Regions from separate parts of the Streptomyces sp. NPDC046870 genome, predicted to be linked through region 3. Evidence: riboswitches for the same ligand, from Rfam matches in the RefSeq annotation. Region 3 holds a riboswitch; each other region holds the start of a gene.

Region 1 (4,352 bases), on a different contig from region 3:
GAGGCCGAGCCGCGCCGCGCTCCCGCGCCTGTCCCTGACGCGGGCGGTCACTTCAGTACGAGTGACGTCCACGACTTGACCCACTGGTCGCGGTTGGCGGCGATCCTGTCCGGCGCCACGGTGGCGGGGTCCTTGGCGGCCGGCCCGTACTTCGTGAAGTCGGCGGGGACGGCCGCCCCCTCCACGACCGGGTAGACGAACATGTTCAGCGGCATGTCCTGCTGGAACTCCTTGGTCAGCAGGAAGTCGAGGAACGCCTTGCCGCCCTTGGTGTTCTTCGCGTGGCTCAGCAGCCCGGCGTACTCGGTCTGCCGGAAGCAGGTGCCGTACGACACCCCGGTCGGGGCGGTGGCGGGCCTCTTCTTGGCGTAGATCACCTCGGCGGGCGGGGAGGAGGCGTACGACACCACCAGCGGCCGGTCGCCGCCCGCCTTCTTCCCCTCGGAGGAACCGGAGAACTCCTGGTAGTAGGCCTGCTCCCAGCCGTCGACGACCTTGACGCCGTTGGCCTTGAGCTTCTTCCAGTAGTCCTGCCAGCCGTCGTCCCCGAACCGCGCGGCGCTGCCGAGCAGGAAACCGAGGCCCGGCGAGGAGGTCGCCGCGTTCTCGGTGACGAGGAGGTTCTTGTACGCGGGCTCGGCGAGGTCGGCGAAGGACTGCGGCGGGGTCAGCTTGTGCGCGCTGAACCAGGCCTTGTCGTAGTTGACGCAGATGTCGCCGGTGTCGACGGGCGTGACGCGGTGTTTGTCCTGGTCGACGCGGAACTCGGGCCGGACCGTGTCGTAGCCCTTGGCCCGGTACGGCTGGAACAGCCCGTTGTCCAGGGCTCGGGAGAGCAGCGTGTTGTCGACGCCGAAGAAGACGTCGCCCTGCGGGTTGTCCTTGGTCAGCACGGCCTTGTTGACGGCCTGCCCGGCGTCGCCGTCCTTGAGGACCCTGACCTTGTACCCGGACTGCTTCTCGAAGTCCTTCAGCACGTTCTTGGAGACGGCCCACGAGTCGTGGCTGACCAGCGTCACGGTCTTGGAATCGGCGGCCGGTTCGCTCTTGCCGGAACCGCACGCGGACAGGCCGATCAGGCCGAGCCCGACCGCCACGGCCACGAAGGTCTTGTTGTGCACTGGATGTCCTCCTGGGGTTGACCAGGAAGAGGCGCGGCCCTGCCCGGGCTCCGCTGGGGAGACCCGGGCAGGGCGCAACAGCTTGAGTGATGACCGAACTTCCTACCCAGAATGACCTGGGCGAGGTTCAGAGGGTCTGCGGCCCGGTGCCGCACTCTCAGCGCTGTGGCGCTCCCCTGTCGGAATATGAAGATATGTGGACCGGGTCAGATTACCGCTCGGTGGCCGCGAGCTGACCGCAGGCCCCGTCGATCTCCTGCCCGCGGGTGTCCCGGACGGTGACGGGCACGCCGTGCGCGGCGATGGCCTCCACGAACGCCTTCTCGTCCTCCGGCCGCGACGCGGTCCACTTCGACCCCGGCGTCGGGTTCAGCGGGATGAGGTTGACGTGCACGGGCCTGCCCTTCAGCAGCCGTCCGAGCCGGTCGCCCCGCCACGCCTGGTCGTTGATGTCGCGGATGAGCGCGTACTCGATGGACAGCCGGCGCCCGGACTTCTCGGTGTACTCGAACCCGGCGTCCAGCACCTCGCGCACCTTCCACCGCGTGTTCACGGGGACGAGGGTGTCGCGCAGCTCGTCGTCCGGGGCGTGCAGGGAGATCGCGAGCCGGCACTTCAGGCCCTCGTCGGCGAACCGGTGGATGGCCGGCACGAGCCCGACGGTGGAGACGGTGATCCCGCGCTGCGAGAGGCCGAGCCCGTCCGGGGCGGGATCGGTGAGCGCCCGGATGGCGCCGACGACCCGCTTGTAGTTGGCGAGGGGCTCGCCCATCCCCATGAAGACGATGTTGGACAGCCGCGCGGGGCCGCCGGGCACCTCACCGTCCCGCAGCGCCCGCATGCCGTCCACGATCTGGTGGACGATCTCCGCGGTGGACAGGTTCCGGTCCAGCCCGGCCTGTCCGGTCGCGCAGAACGGGCAGTTCATGCCGCACCCGGCCTGCGAGCTGATGCACATGGTGACCCGGTCCGGGTACCGCATCAGCACGGACTCGACCAGCGTCCCGTCGAACAGCCGCCACAGCGTCTTGCGCGTGGTCCCCTGGTCGGTGGACAGGTGCCGGACGACGGTCATCAGCTCAGGGAACAGCGCTTCCTGGAGCTTGGCGCGGGAACCGGCGGGGATGTCGGTCCACTGCTCCGGGTCGTGCGCGTACCGCGCGAAGTAGTGCTGCGAGAGCTGCTTGGCACGGAACGGCTTCTCACCGATCCCGGCCACGGCGTCCTTGCGCTCGGCGGGCGTGAGGTCGGCGAGATGCCGCGGCGGCTTCTTGGCTCCGCGCGGCGCGACGAAAGTGAGTTCTCCGGGCTTGGGCATGGTGCATCCAGTGTCGCAGATCCAAACGGGTGACCTGGGGCTGTCACCGTCGCGGATCGGGACCAAGGGCCCGGCGGGTCCGTGGCGCGGTCGTCGTCAGTCGCCGTCGGTGTTGCCGCTTAGGCCTCGTCTCCGGCTCTTCTGGGCGCTGCTCAGCAGTTCGCCCGCGCCGCGTGTGAGGGCCGCCACGATCCGGACCCAGCGCGGGCCGCCGCGCTCCGCCCACACCACGCAGACGCAGCCGCCGACGGCGAGGGCCAGGATGCCGAGCAGTGGAAAGATCATGTTTCCCCCCTGTGTTCCTGCGTACCTTGCCATGCGAGGTGTCACCACGTCACGGGCAGGGTCCTCGGCCCGCGGATCAGACCCCGCGTCTGGAACCCGACTTCCCCGGGCGGCACGGCCAGGCGGATGCCGGGGAAGCGGGTCAGTACGGCGCCGATCATGACCTCGGCCTCCATGCGGGCCATGACGGCGGCCAGGCAGTGGTGCGGGCCGTGCCCGAAGGCCACATGGGCGAGGTTGTCGCGGTCGAAGTCCAGGGCGTCCGGGTCGGGGAAGACCTCGGGATCGCGGTTGGCGGCCAGGTAGGCGTTGTAGACGACGTCACCGGCCCGTATCAGCCGCCCGCCGACCTCCACGTCCTCGGTGGCGACCCGTGGGATGCCGACGCCGTTGCGGTGCGGGACGTAGCGGAACAGTTCCTCCACGGCCCGGGGCAGCAGCTCCGGCTCCCGGCGCAGCCGGTCCAGGTGCCCTGGGTGGGTGAGCAGCGCGTACATCATCGACGCGCTGTTGTTGCGGACCGCGTGGCCCCCGCTGACCTGGACGGCGATGGCCAGGGACGTCGCCTCGTCGTCGGTGATCTCGCCGGCCTCGGCGGCCCGTGCCAGCACCCCTGCCAGATCGTCTCGGGGGTCCTCTCGGCGGCTGCGGAGCAGTTCGGTGACCCGGGCCCGGGTGATCAGGGCCGCCTCTCTGGCCCGCTCCTGCGCATCGGCTCCCGCGGACAGCAGGGCCTCGCCGGTCGCGGCCCAGCGGTGCCAGTCCTTCTCCTCGACGCCGAGGAAGTCGCGGAGCACGGCGATCGGGAAGGGACCGTGCAGATGTTCCACGAGGTCGGCCGGGGCTCCGGCGCGTTCCATCCCCTCCAGCAGGCCGGCGGCCCTGCGCTCCGCGAGCGGTCGCAGCCGCCGCATGCTCCGCCCGGTGAACGCGCGGGCGACGACCCGGCGCAGCCGGGCGTGCCGGGGCGGATCGATGTACTGCAGGCCCGCCGTCTGCGAGGCCACCGGCACCGGGCGCATGGTGGTGACGGCTCGGCCGACGACCCCTGCCCGGGAGAAGCGCGGGTCCGAGGTGACGAACCGGACGTCCTCGTACCGCGTGACCAGCCAGGCGCACCCCTCGCCGTACGGCAGCCTGATCCGCGCGACCGGTTCCTCGCGCAGCAACACGTCCAGGAAGGGATCGGGGACCAGCGCGGGCAGATCCTCGACGGGCCAGTACCGGACGGGCGGGGGTGGTGTGCCGGCCATGAGGTCAGGGGCGGGGCCGGGGACAGCGGAGGCGGGGGCCGGGCCCGCGGGTGTACGGGCGGCGGCCCGGCCGGCTGGGGCTGACGAGAGGCCCGCAGAGGCAGGGCCAGCGGACTCGGTAGCGGTTGAGGCGGCGGGCACGGCAGGCGTACGGGCGGCGTCGGCCGGAGCGGACGCCGGGTCGTACGGGGTGGGCGTCGGGTCGAGGGGCATCGGCTCACTCCCTGCTGCGTCGCCGGGCGGCGGTGGAACGGCCGTCCTCTGCAGGAGTCTGCCGCGCGCCCGCGCCGGCCGCCGATTCGTGATGCGGCATCCGGGTGCCGCGAGGGGAGGGACCCCGGCACGACCCCGGCCGCGGACCGCCGTCATCGCTCC
Region 2 (4,352 bases), on a different contig from region 3:
GCCGGCCGCGATCCGCGCGTCGACGCGGTACCGGCCGTCGAGCACCTGCCCGACGAGGGGGTCCTGAAGGGTCGTATCCACGAGAGGCGAGTCTACGAGGGGCACCGGCGGTTCCCGCGCCGAGACCGCTTTCCCACCAGCACTGCAGCCGACCTGTGACGCACCCACGACCTGGCGGCCACCGACCGGACGCAGACCGCGGCACCGGTCAGAACGCGGGACGCTCGGGGTCCAGCACGGCCAGGCCCTCCGCGGGGGACGACGCCTCGGCGAGGTACCTGCGGGGAATCCGCCCGGCCCGCCGGGCCAGCCGGCCCCCCTCCACCGCGAGCTTCATGGCGGAGGCCATCAGCTCCGGCTCCTGGGCCCGGGTCACCGCGGAGGCGAGCATCACACCCGCGCACCCCAGCTCCATCGCCAACGCCGCGTCCGACGCCGTACCGGCCCCCGCGTCCAGGATCACCGGCACGCGCGCGTGCTCCACGATCAGCTGGAAGTTGTGCGGGTTGCGGATCCCGAGCCCGGACCCGATCGGCGACCCCAGCGGCATGACCGCGGCGCACCCCACGTCCTCCAGCTTCCGCGCGAGCACCGGATCGTCGTTCGTGTACGGCAGCACCGTGAACCCGTCGTCCACCAGCGTCTCCGCCGCCTCCAGCAGCTCCACCGGATCCGGCAGCAGCGTCCGCTCGTCGGCGATGACCTCCAGCTTCACCAGGTCCGTGCCCAGCGCCTCGCGGGCCAGCCGGGCGGTCAGCACGGCCTCGCCCGCGGTGAAGCAGCCGGCCGTGTTCGGCAGCACCCGGATGCCGAGCCTCTCCAGCACCGACAGCACCGAGCCGTGCACGGAGGGGTCCACCCGGCGCATCGCGACCGTGGTCAGTTCCGTACCGGAGGCGACCAGCGCCCGCTCCAGCACGTCCAGGCTGGGCGCCCCGCCCGTGCCCATGATCAGCCGGGAGGAGAAGGACAGGTCACCGAGGACCAGGGGATCGTCGGCCATGGCTCAGCCTCCCTGCACGGCGGTGAGGACCTCGACCCGGTCGCCGTCGGCGAGGGCGGTCGTCGCCCACCGCGCGCGCGGGACGACGGTCTCGTTGACGGCGGCGGCCACCCCGCGCGGGGCGGCGGTGAGGGTCCGGACGAGGGTGTCGAGGGCGGTGCCCGGGGCGATCTCCCGGCGCTCCCCGTTGACGGAAATCATGACCGGGCTGTTCATACGGGCTGCTCCACCTCTTCCCTCGTCTCCCCGCGCTCCTGCCTCGTCCCCACGCGCGCGGCGGCTCCCCAGGCCGTGGCGCCGAACCGCCGCGGCGTGAACGGACGGGCCTCCTCCGGCAGCTCGCCGGTGACCAGCGCGTGCGCCAGCACGTCCCCGGTGACCGGCGTGAGCAGCACGCCGTTGCGGTAGTGCCCGGTGGCCAGCAGCAGCCCGGCCAGCCCGGACGGGCCGAGCAGCGGCGCGTTGTCCGGGGAGCCGGGGCGCAGCCCGGCCCGGGTCTCGGTCAGCGGCAGCTCGGTGATGCCGGGCACCAGCTCGTGCGCGTCGCGCAGCAGCTCGTACACGCCCCCGGCGGTGACCGTCGTGTCCCAGCCCAGCTCCTCGCTGGTGGCGCCGACGACCAGTTCGCCGTTCTCCCGGGGCACCAGGTAGACCTGGCTGCCCCGCACCACGGCCCGCACGGTCCGGTTCAGGAACGGCGCGTACCGGCGCGGCACGGTCAGCCGCAGCACCTGCCCCTTCACCGGCCGCACCGGAGGCAGCAGCTCGTCCGGCACGCCCGCGAGCCGCCCGCTCAGGCTGCCGGCCGCGAGCACCACCCGGTCCGCGCGCAGAGCCGTGCCGTCCGCCGTGGTGACCCCGGCGGCCCGCTCGCGCACCACGTCCAGCCGCTCCGCCCACGCCCGGTGGAACACCACGCCGGCCCGCTCGCACGCGGCCACCAGGGCCGCCGCCAGCCGGCGCGGGTCGATCTGGTGGTCGCCGTCGACCCGCAGCCCGCCCCGCACCCCCGGCGCCAGCATCGGCTCCAGGCGCCGGCACTCCCGCCCCGACAGCCACTCCGAGGCGAGGCCCGAGCGCTGCTGGAGCGCGTGCAGTTCGCGCAGGTGGGCGCGGTCGTCGGCGTCCAGGGCGACGGCGAGGGTGCCGCAGCGGCGGTAGCCGAGGTCATCGCCGGTCAGTTCGGTCAGCTCGGCCGCGAAGGCGGGGTAGCGGCGGGCCGACTCCAGGTTCAGGGCGAGCAGGGTCTCCTCGCCGTAGTGCAGTTCGGTGACCGCGGCCAGCATCCCGGCCGCGACCTGCGCGGCCCCGCCGCCGGGTGAGGGGTCCACCACGGCCGTGGCCAGCCCGCGCTGCGCCGCGCGCCAGGCCGTGACCAGGCCGATGATCCCACCCCCGATGACGAGGACGTCGGACGTACGTGACGACATGGGCGTCCAGCCCCTCCCTTCGCCGGCATGACCCGGATCAGGTTCGTACGGTCGGAGGCCGCGAGCCTCCCTCTCAGCCCGGTGCGTCCGGGCTCCCGCGAGTGCTTGTACGGTGGCAACCCTAGCCCGCCGCCCCTCTCACCCGTAAGGGAGCCCCGTTCCATGGCCCGGTCGCTCGACGGACTGATCCTCGCCCCCGTGGCGGACCAAGCCCCAGGTCAGGTGGGCACCCGCACGCGGTTCGCGTACCACGAGCAGGACGGCGCGATCTGGGCGGAGTACGCGGGCGGCGACGTCGTGCGCGGCCATCTGGTCGGCACCCGCGAGGGCGACCGGCTGGACTTCCGGTACGTGCAGCTCAAGACCGACGGGACCACCTCCTCGGGGCACTGCGTGTCCGCGGTCGTCGAGCTGCCGGACGGGCGGGTGCGCCTGGACGAGACCTGGGAGTGGGAGTCCCAGGCCGGCTCCGGTACGAGCGTGGTGGAGCAGGTCACCGAGCCCGCCCCCTGACTGACTCCTCGTCAATTGTCTATGGTGATCGGGTGAGCGAGCAGACAGCGCGAGAGGGCACGGCGGCGGCGCGGCGCGTGGCCGTCGTCGGCGCGGGCATGGCCGGGGTGCAGACCGCGGTCGCCCTGCGGGAGCAGGGCTTCCGGGGCGACGTGACCGTCATCGGCGCCGAGCCGCACCAGCCGTACGACCGGCCGCCGCTGTCGAAGGCGGTGCTGCTCGGCAAGGCCGAGGACTCCGCCTTCGAGGTGGACTTCGAGTCCCTCGGGGTCGAGCTGCGGCTCGGCTGCGAGGTGTACGGCGTGCGCCCCGCCGAGCACGAGCTGGACACCGCGACGGGCCCGGTGGCGTACGACGTCCTGGTCCTCGCCACCGGCGCCGAACCGGTCCGGCTGCCCGGCACCGAGGGCATGCCCGGCGTGCACCTGCTGCGCACCCTGGACGACGCCGAACGGCTGCGCCCCGTGCTCGCCCGGCAGCACGACATCGTGGTCGTGGGCGCCGGCTGGATCGGCGCTGAGTTCGCCACCGCCGCCCGCGAGGCCGGCTGCGCGGTGACCGTCGTGGAGGCCGCCGGCCAGCCGCTCGCCGGTGCCCTGCCCGCCGAGGTCGCCGCGCCCATGGCCGCCTGGTACGCCGAGGCGGGCGTGGAGCTGCGCACCCACGCGCGCGTGGAGCGCGTCGAGCCCGGCGAGGTGGTGCTCGCCGACGGCACCCGGCTGCCCGCGGGCGCCGTCGTCGTCGGCATCGGCGCCCGCCCGGCCACCGGCTGGCTGGCCGGCTCCGGCATCGAGCTGGGGGCGCACGGCGAGGTCCTCACCGACGACCGCCTGTGCACCTCCCTGCCCGATGTGTACGCCGTCGGCGACTGCGCCTCCTTCCCGTCGGCGCGCTACGGCGAGCGGCTCCTCGTCCACCACTGGGACAACGCCCTGCAGGGCCCGCGCACGGTCGCCGCGAACATCCTCGGCGAGACCCCGGCGGTCTACGACCCGGTGCCGTACTTCTGGTCCGAGCAGTTCGGCCGCTTCGTCCAGTACGCCGGTCACCACACCGGGGCCGACCGGCTGGTGCGGCGCGGCGATCCGTCGGGCCCCTCCTGGACGGTCTGCTGGCTCCGCCAGGGCCGTCTGGTGGCCCTCCTGGCCGTCGGCCGCCCCCGCGACCTGGCCCAGGGCCGCCGCCTGATCGAGGCGGGCCGGCGGATGGACCCCGAGGCGCTGACCGACCCGGCGCGGCCCCTGAAGAACGCCACGGCCGGGCACACCCTCCCGCCTGGACCTGCCTGACTTCCGACTGTCGGTGGGGGATGGCAGGCTAGGGAGCGTGACCGAGATTGACGCAAAGATCGATGCTCTCGTCCCCGCATGGCTCACCCTGCCCGACATCGCCGACATGCTCGGTGT
Region 3 (4,352 bases):
AGGGCTATCTGCGCCGCGAGAAGGGGCTGTTCTTCCTCGGTGACGCGGCGGAGCGACTGGGCCGCAGCGGAGCGCAGCAGAAACGTCGCAGCACGGTGGCGGACACGCTCGCGCACTGGCGCGATTCCATCGGAGTGCCGGTGTACTACGCGATGTACCGGAACGGCGAGATCGAGGTCATGTGCGTCTCCGCCTCCCGTCAGGCGCCCGCGGTGGAGGAGTGGGCGGACTTCCGGGAGACCGGCCACGCGCACGCGATCGGACAGTGCCTGCTCTCCCAGCTGGACGAGGACGCGCGGCGTGACCACCTCGCCCGGTATCCCGTGCGGCCCCTCACGCCGTACACGGTGCGGGACAACGACGTGCTGCTGCGCCGGCTCGCCCGGACGCGGCGCATGGAACCGGTGGTGGAACGCCAGGAGTACGCGGTCGGCACCGTCTGCGCGGCGGTTCCGATCACGGTCGGTACCACCGCGGCCACCATGGCCATCTCCCTGCCCGTTCACCAGGCCGACCGGCTGATGCCCGCGGCGCACCGGCTGCAGGCGGAGATCGGGCGGCATCTGGGGTCGCTCACTCTCTCTATCAGTATCTGAAAACTCACTCCTTGTGATCTCTCGTGTACTTTCAGCAAGATTTGACCACGGTCAGAGGGATCAATCCCGGCCAGTCGATGTCATATGACGGGATAGGCAATGCGCGAGTCCGTACAGGCAGAAGTCATGATGAGCTTTCTCGTGTCGGAGGAGCTCTCCTTCCGCATCCCGGTGGAGTTGCGCTACGAGACCTGTGATCCGTATGCCGTACGCCTCACCTTCCATCTGCCCGGCGACGCGCCGGTGACCTGGGCCTTCGGACGGGAGCTGCTCATCGACGGGGTCGGCCGCCCGTGCGGGGAGGGCGACGTGCACATCGCCCCCGTGGAGTCCGAGGTGCTGGGCGAGGTGCTGATCCGGCTTCAGGTCGGCGGCGACCAGGCCCTGTTCCGGTCGTCGGCGCCACCGCTCGTGGCCTTCCTCGACCGGACGGACAAGCTCGTGCCGCTCGGCCAGGAGGGCGCGCTCGCCGATTTCGACGCCCACCTCGACGAGGCCCTGGACCGCATCCTGGCCGAGGAACAGAGCGCCGGCTGAACGATGGGGAAGGGGTGGCGGGCGGTCCGCCATGCCACGCGGAACTGTGCAGGAACGCTTCTGCGGGGGGCGGCTGACCGCTCCCGGCTCCTCCCTCCTCGCGTCACCCCTCCCGGCTCCTCCTCCCTGCGTCACCGCTTCCGGCGTCGGCCCCGGCCGCCGCGTGCCGGCGCGGGCTGTGCCCCGGCGGGCGCAGGGACACCGGGACCGGTCCGGTCGGCCGACACGACGAGCGCGGCCAGTGCGGTGGTGACCGGGACGGAGGCGACCAGACCGATCGAGCCCACGAGCGTGCGCACGATCTCCTCGGCCACCAGCTCGCTGTTGGCCACGGTGCCGACGCTGCTCTGCGCGATGGAGAACAGCAGCAGCAACGGCAGTGCGGCACCGGCGTAGGCGAGCACCAGGGTGTTGACCACGGACGCGATGTGGTCGCGGCCGATGCGGATGCCCGCCCGGTACAGCCCGCGCCAGCCCATCGACGGGTTGGCCTCGTGCAGCTCCCAGACGGCGGAGGTCTGTGTCACCGTCACGTCGTCCAGGACGCCGAGCGAACCGATGATGACGCCTGCCAGCAGCAGACCGCTCATGTCGATCGACGGATACAGGCCGTGGATCAGGCCGGTGCTGTCGTCCGTGTTACCGGTCAGCGCGGCCCAGCCGATGAACAGCGACCCGAGCACGCCGATCAGGCAGAGCGAGATCAGTGTGCCGAGCACCGCCACCGACGTGCGCGCCGACAGCCCGTGGCACATGTACAGGGCGATGAGCATGATGGCGCTCGACCCCACCACGGCGACCAGCAGCGGGTTCGCCCCCTCCAGGATCGCCGGCAGGATGAACAGGGTCAGCACGAGGAAACTCACGGCGAGCGCGACCAGCGCCATGACTCCGCGCAGCCGGCCCACCACCACGACGGCCACCGCGAAGATCCCCGCGAGCAGTGCCATGGGGAACGTCCGGTTCACATCGGTCACCGAGTACTGCAGGTCCTTGGGGGCCGAGGGCTCATAGGCGACCACGACTTTCTCGCCCTGGTGCAGCTGCCGCGACTGGTCCGGCTGCACGATCTCGGTGAAGGTACGGCCCTTGTCCTTACCGGTGTCGATCCGGATGGTGGCCCTCTTGCAGGTTCTGTTGGCCTCCGCCGACGTGCCCTCGGTGTTGGAGGTGTCGCCGGCCGGAGTGCCGCCGGAGGCGTTCACCGACTTGCAGCTGACCTCGACGACCCGGCTGACCGTTGCCTGTTGGGTCTGCCGGTCGAAGCCGACGCCGGTGCGCTTGTGGGAGGGAGCTTGCCCCGGCCAGAGCACCACGAGGCCGACCAGGACCGCCGCGGTGAAGGGGACCAGGATCGCCGCGATGACCTTGCGCAGGTGCTGGGAGACGGGGGTGGCGGGGCCGTGGCTGTGGCCATGTGAGTGACCATGGCCGCGCGGCCCGTGGCCGTGTCCATCCCCTTGCTCCGGGCCGTCTCGGCGGGGCGGCTCGGGCGGCTGGTAAGGGTACTGCTCGATCCTGGTCACCGCCCGATCATCGCAAGAACGGCGGGGGGCCCACTGTTCACCGCGCCACACATGACGCTAGCGTGGGAGCACCTTTGTACACGCGGGAGCTCGGAGCACCGGGCTGAGAGGGCGCTGAACTCCGTACACGCGACGTTTCACGTGGAACAAGAGGCGTTCCACAGGAAACGTCGGCAGACGGACACCGCTGCGTCGACCGCCGAACCTGTTACCGGGTAATGCCGGCGTAGGGAGTAGGTCTCATGGCCAACAAGGACGCACGCACGCCTGCCTCCGTCCAGGACGAGAAGTCACAGGAGGCCGGGAAGTCCATCGGCTGGCACAAGGCGTACGTCGAGGGCTCGCGCCCCGATCTGCGCGTGCCGGTCCGTCAGGTGCACCTCACCAACGGGCAGTCGGTCACGCTGTACGACACATCCGGCCCGTACACCGATCCACTCGTCGACACGGACGTCCGCCGTGGCCTGCCGCCGTTGCGGGAGAACTGGATCATCGCCCGCGGCGACACCGAGGAGTACGCGGGCCGTCCGGTCCGTCCCGAGGACGACGGCATCAAGCACACCGCGCCGCGCGGCGGGCTGCGGAACCTGGACGCGGTCTTCCCCGGACGCCCGCGACAACCGCGGCGGGGCCGCGACGGCCAGGCGGTGACGCAGCTCGCGTACGCCCGCCGCGGCGAGATCACGCCGGAGATGGAGTTCGTGGCCCTCCGGGAGAACGTCTCCCCCGAGGTGGTGCGCGAGGAGATCGCGGCGGGCCGGGCGGTGCTGCCGGCCAACGTCAACCACCCGGAGATCGAGCCGATGATCATCGGCAAGCGGTTCCTGGTGAAGGTGAACGCCAACATCGGCAATTCCGCGGTGACGTCCTCCATCGAGGAGGAGGTCGAGAAGATGACCTGGGCGACCCGCTGGGGCGCCGACACGGTCATGGACCTGTCCACCGGCCGCAACATCCACACCACGCGCGAGTGGGTCCTGCGCAACTCCCCCGTCCCCATCGGCACGGTGCCGCTCTACCAGGCCCTGGAGAAGGTCGACGGCAAGGCCGAGGAACTGACCTGGGAGATCTACAAGGACACCGTCATCGAGCAGGCCGAGCAGGGCGTGGACTACATGACGGTCCATGCGGGCGTCCGGCTGCCGTACGTGCCGCTCACCGCGAATCGCAAAACCGGCATCGTCTCGCGCGGCGGTTCGATCATGGCCGCGTGGTGCCTGGCGCACCACAAGGAGTCGTTCCTGTACGAGAACTTCGAGGAGCTGTGCGAGATCCTCGCCGCCTACGACGTCACGTACTCGCTGGGTGACGGCCTGCGGCCGGGGTCGATCGCGGACGCCAACGACGAAGCGCAGTTCGCGGAGCTGAGGACGCTCGGGGAACTCAACCGGATCGCCAGGCGTTTCCACGTACAGACGATGATCGAGGGCCCGGGACACGTCCCGATGCACAAGATCAAGGAGAACATCGACCTTCAGCAGGAGATCTGCGATGAAGCCCCGTTCTATACGCTCGGCCCGCTGACCACGGACGTCGCGCCGGCGTACGACCACATCACCTCCGGCATCGGTGCCGCGATGATCGCCTGGTGGGGCACGGCGATGCTCTGCTACGTCACGCCCAAGGAGCACCTAGGCCTGCCCAACCGGGACGACGTCAAGACCGGCGTCATCACCTACAAGATCGCCGCACA

What was found. Region 3 has a riboswitch for thiamine pyrophosphate ahead of thiC (phosphomethylpyrimidine synthase ThiC). Riboswitches for the same ligand answer to the same signal wherever they lie in the genome.
Region 1: linked by a shared signal. The riboswitch ahead of AB0946_RS25835 (thiamine ABC transporter substrate-binding protein) and the one ahead of thiC (phosphomethylpyrimidine synthase ThiC) in region 3 are both predicted to bind thiamine pyrophosphate.
Region 2: linked by a shared signal. The riboswitch ahead of thiO (glycine oxidase ThiO) and the one ahead of thiC (phosphomethylpyrimidine synthase ThiC) in region 3 are both predicted to bind thiamine pyrophosphate.

What each region holds. Positions count from the first base shown of each region.
Region 1 is NZ_JBEYXM010000013.1:108,650-113,001, forward strand. It holds gene AB0946_RS25835 (thiamine ABC transporter substrate-binding protein) at 48-1,121, opposite strand; TPP riboswitch at 1,203-1,309, opposite strand; gene rlmN (23S rRNA (adenine(2503)-C(2))-methyltransferase RlmN) at 1,333-2,439, opposite strand; gene AB0946_RS25845 (hypothetical protein) at 2,536-2,724, opposite strand; gene AB0946_RS25850 (cytochrome P450) at 2,766-3,977, opposite strand.
Region 2 is NZ_JBEYXM010000040.1:42,888-47,239, forward strand. It holds gene pknB (Stk1 family PASTA domain-containing Ser/Thr kinase) at 1-81, opposite strand, end outside; gene AB0946_RS39940 (thiazole synthase) at 209-1,003, opposite strand; gene thiS (sulfur carrier protein ThiS) at 1,007-1,219, opposite strand; gene thiO (glycine oxidase ThiO) at 1,216-2,433, opposite strand; TPP riboswitch at 2,431-2,542, opposite strand; gene AB0946_RS39955 (hypothetical protein) at 2,596-2,946, shown strand; gene AB0946_RS39960 (FAD-dependent oxidoreductase) at 2,979-4,235, shown strand; gene AB0946_RS39965 (Rv2175c family DNA-binding protein) at 4,273-4,352, shown strand, end outside.
Region 3 is NZ_JBEYXM010000003.1:45,613-49,964, reverse strand. It holds gene AB0946_RS08775 (IclR family transcriptional regulator C-terminal domain-containing protein) at 1-596, shown strand, start outside; gene AB0946_RS08770 (SsgA family sporulation/cell division regulator) at 696-1,133, shown strand; gene AB0946_RS08765 (YibE/F family protein) at 1,265-2,659, opposite strand; TPP riboswitch at 2,732-2,909, shown strand; gene thiC (phosphomethylpyrimidine synthase ThiC) at 2,902-4,352, shown strand, end outside.